2 regions of the Paenibacillus sp. BT-177 genome follow, and region 1 is predicted to be linked to the other one. Evidence: predicted binding sites of a transcription regulator. Region 1 holds the regulator's gene; the other holds the start of a gene.

Evidence for each region. The regulator Rex, encoded in region 1, represses fermentation and respiration genes when NADH is low (regulators of the CRP and FNR family bind a similar motif). The targets are predictions, from matches to a motif close to TTGTGAAATATTTCACAA.
Region 2: nirB (nitrite reductase large subunit NirB) is a predicted target of Rex. The motif match lies at 1,370-1,387, and genes of this name have one in related genera.

What each region holds. Positions count from the first base shown of each region.
Region 1 is NZ_JAOYTP010000001.1:281,603-285,035, forward strand. It holds gene OIU26_RS01385 (amidohydrolase) at 1-1,191, opposite strand, end outside; gene OIU26_RS01390 (redox-sensing transcriptional repressor Rex) at 1,178-1,831, opposite strand; gene dinG (ATP-dependent DNA helicase DinG) at 1,859-3,433, opposite strand, start outside.
Region 2 is NZ_JAOYTP010000009.1:164,806-168,238, reverse strand. It holds gene OIU26_RS21625 (spore germination protein) at 1-1,176, opposite strand, end outside; gene nirB (nitrite reductase large subunit NirB) at 1,494-3,433, shown strand, end outside.

The DNA of each region.
Region 1 (3,433 bases):
ATGAGCCACGTCTTTGGCACTTGCAGAGTATACGGCATGGGAAATAAGATCTGTACGCGGCAAGAAATGGGCCTGATTCAGATCTAGCGCGATAAAGTCAGCCTTGTTGCCTGCTGCCAGCGCTCCTACTTCTTTTAAACCAATCGACTTTGCACCATACTCTGTTGCCAGACGCAGTGCTTCATTTGCAGGAACTGCTGTTGGGTCGCCAGATACTCCCTTGTGAATGAGTGCCGCCAGACGCATTTCCTCGAACATATCCAGGTTATTATTGCTGGCAGGACCGTCTGTTCCAAGAGAAACAGTAACTCCTGCACGCAGCAATTCAGGCACTCTAGCTACACCACTTGCCAGCTTCAAGTTACTGCCTGGATTATGTGAAACCGCCACACCTCGTTCCGCTAATAAAGCTATCTCTTCGTCGTTCAAGTGTACGCCGTGGGCAACAAGTGAAGGGCGGGAGAAAAAGCCAAGCTTATCTAAGTGTGCAACTGGACGCAAACCGTAGTCGCGTACGTTTTGCTCAACTTCGGCGATCGTCTCGGACATGTGCGTATGCAATGGTAAATCGAGATCATGTGCTGCTTGAACAAATTTCTCAATAAACGCTGGCGGGCATGTGTATGGGGCATGCGGAGACATCATCGTTGTGATACGTCCGTCTGCTTTTCCATGCCAGTTACGGGCAAAAGTCACGGCCTCAGCCAGCTTGATCCGCTGTTCTTCTTCTGAACAGAGTCCAATGGCTCCACGCATCAAACTTGCACGGATGCCCGACTCTTCAGCTACACGTGCCACCTCATCCATATGATCGTACATATCCAGGAAAGTTGTGGTTCCACCTTTCAGCATTTCCAGCACTGACAAGGATGTTCCCCAATACACATCCGTAGATGTAAACTTGGCTTCCATAGGCCACATTTTTTCCTGAAGCCACACTTGAAGTGCCAAGTCATCTCCATACCCTCGCAGCAGAGACATCGCCGCATGACCATGAGTATTAATCAGACCAGGCAAAAACAATAACCCGTTACCGTCGATTGCTTCTGTCTCTTCCTCACCCGCAGGCAGAGTCTCGCCAATGTAAGTAATACGGCTATCCTCCACAATCATAAAACCATGGATTACCCCTGCTTCAGGTCCATTCACGGCAAAAGAACCGTTTTTAATCATCCATTTATTCACTGTCATATTGTGCTTCTTCCTTTCCGTCCTCCAGATAATAAGCGAGGCTAAGCAAGTCAGTTGTAAAGTCTGTGGCATGTATCCGAATATTAGCCGGCGCCTTGAGAATGATAGGTGCAAAGTTTAAAATCGCTCCAATTCCACTCTCAATGAGCCTATCAGCTACGTGTTGTGCCTCAAAATCAGGTACAGTAATAATCCCGATTCGAATATTTTTCTCTTTTACAGTCGCTTCCAATTCATCCATCGGTTGAACGACTAAGGTATTGATTCTGGTCCCAACCTTATCCGGGAACGCATCAAATACCGCCACAATCTTCATATTGTCTTTTAAATAAGCGTTATAGTTTGATAGGGCTTGACCCAGATTACCCGCTCCGACCAATACTACATTAATTTGCTGGTCAATTTTCAGGATATGGCGTATTTTCTCAATTAGATAAGAAACATCGTAACCGATGCCCTTCCGACCAAAATCGCCAAAATAGGCAAGATCTTTACGAATTTGGGCCGGATTCAAATCTAACCTCTGTCCCAGCTCTTGAGAAGAGACCGTAGCCACCTCCCGTTTGTGCAGTGCATTCAGATAACGTAAATATACGGGTAATCTCCGTACGACAGCCTCTGAAATTTTATCTGATTTCATACTTGCTCCCCCTAATTGTAACGGACTTTAGGTGTCCGTCCGTTGTGCCTCTGTCTCCGGGGCGGATTGGAGCCATTCGGCGATGCGGGGCACCATTTGCTCCGATGGCATATGCTCCATTTTTGGTCCCGGTAACGAGTACAAAAAGTGCTTTCCGTAATAGGATTCGATCACACGCGTATCGTAAACGATAACGACTCCGTGGTCACTCGCTGTACGTACCAATCGCCCAAATCCCTGTTTGAAGCGAATAACTGCTTGTGGTACAGACAGCTTCATAAATGGGTTCTTCTTCTGCTGCTGGAGCAGCTCGCTTTTTGCCTCCAGTAACGGGTGATTGGGCGGTTGAAACGGCAAGCGAACGATGGCCAGACAAGTCAAAGCCTTCCCTGGAATATCGACGCCTTCCCAGAAGCTGCTGGTTCCCAGCAATACAGAAGCCTTGGCTTCCTGAAAACGACGGGTTAGCTTGCTCCGACTCCCACTGTCTACACCTTGTCCTAACACGGTAATATCGCTGGATGCTAACGCCTCTTTGAGTGGCTCATACACTTGCCGGAGCATCCGATAGGAAGTAAACAGAACAAGCATTCTCCCCCGCGTCGCCTGGGCAGTCGCTCCTAGAGAGCTAACGAGCATCTCTACAAAATGTGCATCCCCTACACTGCCCTTCACACTCGGAAAGTCTCGCGGAATGACCAGCAACACCTGATCCCTGTAATTAAAAGGTGATGGGAGCTGTGACGTCATTAATCGTCCTTGATCCGCTGCCTCCTGCAAGCCGAGTTGATCGGTCATGTACTGAAACGACTTATCTACCGATAAAGTAGCAGATGTCAGAATAATACTTCTTTTTTTGTCAAAAAACATTTCTTTCAACTGGCGGCTCACATCGACGGGCACTGCATAAAATTGCAATGATTTACTACGGAATTGCCCACTCGCTTCGAGCCAATATACGGTTGTTTCATCATCGAGTCGTATAAAGAAGCGCAAATTTTCCCTAATCCCCGCCAAATCCTTAAGCAGACCCGTGATATCTGTAATGAGACTATCCGCCGCATAATCGTCGTGTTCTTCCTTGACATCCAGCATCAGCTTGTCGCCCTTGCGCAAAATTTCACTCAACGTTACATAAAGCTGATTTTCCAACGCCGCCGCTTGATCCCACTTTGCAGGCTTGGCCGACGGTTTGAGACGCGAAGAAAATTGCCCCGTTTCACCCGGTGTGGCATCAGACCGCTCTGGCAACATACCAAACAACTTATCGCTTAGCAGGTCCCAAGTTTCCTTAACCTCTAACACGAGTGGGTACAGCTGATCAATGGTCGAGGCCCATTCCGTCGACTTCTCATGCCCCGACTTTGCCAACTGCTGACGTAACGAAGGCAATTGTCCGTTCTTACTGTCCTTGAACAATCGAGTCAGCGTATGCACGAGTGTGAAATATTTCATATGCATGCCCAGGTGCTTACCGGCTACTTCCTCTAGATGATGTGCTTCATCAATGACCAGATGTTCATAGCTGGGCAATAGCTGGTGACTTGCTTTGACGTCGGTGAACAGCTTGGAGTGATTCGTTATAACCACATCCGCTGTTCC
Region 2 (3,433 bases), on a different contig from region 1:
CTTGGTCGGAATTAAACCGGGATGAAACGATATAAAAGAAATGTACAGAGCAGGCCCCATAAGCGCTATAAAAGCCCCGCTAAACCGTAGCAGACGTAATAGTGTCCCCGGAATCCATCGTTCATAATAGTCCTCGGGAGATTGAAGCAGCATACTGAAGGTCACCGGGACAATAAGTGCAAAAGGAGTTCCATCCAGTAAGATCGCTATTCTTCCCTCCAACAAAGCATTAATAACACGGTCAGGACGCTCTGTATTATGAGCCTGTTGGAATGGACTTAAATAATTGTCTTCGATGAGTTGTTCCACATACCCGGATTCAGGTAAAAAATCCATGTCTATTTTTGATATTCTGCGGCTTACTTCTTCAAGAAGGTCTGGATTCACAATATCCTTTATATACGCGATAACCAGATCTTTTTTGATTCTGCTGCCCACTTGGAATTTCTTCATTTCCAGACTTTTATTTAAACCCTGGCGTCGAAGCATCGAAGTGTTTTCACTCAATACTTCCGTAAAACCGATTCTGGGACCCCGAAGCAATGCTTCAGAGGTTGGTTCATTGACGGAGCGAATAGCGCCATTAGGAGGGCCGACCAGTAGCGCTTCCTTCATTCCTTCAATTAATAGGGCGGTATGACCTAAAAGGATGAACTCGTACAGTTCCTCCATACGGGTAACTTCACTAATTTGCGTAAGTGGCATCAGGCTTTCTTTTATAAAAGAGTTACTTAAACCTTCCGGTTGTTCCTGCTGATCCTGACCCTGCTGCTGGCCTTCAAACATCAAGACCTCCAATACCTGCTTGCTCATAAGTTTTTCATCCTGCATACCTTCTATGAAGACTAACACGGACCGAGCATGAAATTTCTTTACCACAAACTCACGAAAATGCACATCACTATTTTCGCCTATAGCTTCACGAATTGCCTGTAAGTCGGAATCATAATTTCCTGTAATTTTAGAGCTCGGTTCATGCTGCTGATCCATGTGCCCTTCGTTATGTTTATTAGAGAGCGGATGACTGGAAGAGTGTTTGGATTTGGCTCCCTTACTGCCGACAAACGAATAAATCGAGGTGTTTATATAATAAATTCCTAAAGGAATAATCAACGCGAGGCCAGCTTGAAAGAGTGTACTCCAGCTAGGAAGATAAGAAATGATTTTAGACCACATGCTGATTACCTCCAAACAATTCAATTCGTTTTCCCATAAGATACAAGTTGTTCATAAAGTATTCCTTATAACGGTTGTATTTACGCATGAATTGGAAAGATTCTTTCGATGACACTGCTATGATTTCCGGTCCTTACCTTAATCCCTTGAAATAGAATAGGGAAATCCCTAAATATTCATAATTTTAACTACATTGTGATCGAAATCACATATAGACCTATCTGCTGTATTAGAATAGAAGCATAAACAATATTCATTAGAAACGTAGAGATGTCGTCGGATAGGAAGTAGCGTCGAATGAATGGAGGAACCGGTATATGATAAACAGTAAAAAGAAGCTTGTGGTTATAGGGAACGGGATGGCTGGTATCAATACGGTCGAACAAATTTTAAAATTAACAGATAAATATGAAATTACAGTCCTGGGAAGTGAGCCACATCCGAACTATAACAGGATCATGCTCTCTTATGTGTTGGAAGGTAGTAAAACAATAGATGATATCATACTGAACGATTTGCAATGGTATGCGGATCAAGGGATTACTTTATATACAGGAAAAATGGTTAAAAGCATCGACGGTGAGCACAAGAAGATTCGCACCGAGGACGGACTGGTAATTGATTACGATGTGGCTTTGGTGGCCACTGGCTCACAGTCGTTTATTCTGCCTATTCCGGGTAAAGAATTACCGGGCGTTATTGGTTTCCGAGATATCGCCGATTGCTCGGAAATGCTGGAAGCAGCGAAAACCTACAAAAAGGCGGCTGTCATTGGCGGAGGTCTATTGGGGCTGGAAGCAGCTAAAGGCCTGGTCAACCTGGGGATGGATGTTACGGTCGTTCATTTAATGGAAGATTTGATGGAACGTCAGCTAGACCGGGAAGCTTCTGCGATGTTGAAAGCAGAGCTGGAACGCCAGGGAATTAAGTTTGCTATGCAAATGCAAACTGCAGAGGTGTACGGTCAAGATCGGGTACAAGGACTGCGCTTCTCGGATGGAAGCGAGCTGGAAGCGGATTTGGTCGTAATGGCCGTCGGAATCAAGCCTAATATCCAGGTAGCTGTGGAAAGTGGTATGGAAACGAACCGCGGGATTGTGGTCGATGATTTGATGAGAACATCCTTGCCGGATGTATATGCCGTAGGGGAATGTGTTGAGCACCGTGGAATCTGCTACGGTCTGGTAGCTCCGCTGTTTGAACAGGGAAGTGTGATTGCCAAGCATTTGGCAGGCGTGGATACTGAAGGCTATGCAGGATCGGTAGTTTCCACCAAGCTTAAAATTTCAGGGGTAGATGTTTTCTCAGCTGGCGAATTCATAACTCAGCCTGAACATACGGTGATTGTGGCAAAGGATGAGTGGAAGCGCACATACAAAAAAGTACTGCTTCGTGATAATAAAATTGTGGGGACTGTACTGTTTGGCGATGTGAGCGAATCTGCTAGTCTGCAAAAATATGTGCGTCAGCAAACGGAAATGACAGATGAGATCTATGGACAGATCATGGGTACTGGATGCGGCAATCACGGGGCGAAAACGTCATCCGTTGAAACCATGGCGGACGATGAAATTGTCTGCGGTTGTAACGGTGTGACTAAAAAGGCAATTGTGGAAGCAATCAATGAAAATGGACTAACCACCGTTGATGAAATTAAGGCATGTACCGGAGCTACGCGTTCTTGCGGAGGATGTAAGCCCGTTGTTGAGCAAATTTTGCAATATGTTCTTGGAGACAGCTTTAAAACGTCAGCCAAGCAAGGAATATGTGGCTGCACAACCTTGAGCCGGGACGAGATTGTTGAAGCGATCAAAACCAAAGGGCTCACAACTACGCGTGAAGTGATGAATGTACTGGGTTGGCATAATGATGAAGGATGCTCCAAATGCCGTCCGGCGCTGAATTATTACTTGGGTATGATTAACCCTGATACCTATGAAAATGAGGGAGATTCCCGATTTGTAAATGAGCGATTGCACGCGAACATTCAAAAGGATGGAACGTTTACAGTGGTGCCAAGAATGTACGGCGGGGTAACGACTCCAGAAGATTTGAAGAAAATAGCTGATGTATCGCTTAAATACAACGTTAAAGTTGTAAAAGTAACTGGGGGACAACGGCTGGATTTGATTGGTGTACGTAAAGAGGATCTGCCTAAAGTGTGGGAAGAACTTGATATGCCTTCGGGATATGCGTACGCGAAGTCACTTCGTACGGTTAAAACCTGTGTTGGATCGCAATTTTGTCGTTTTGGTAC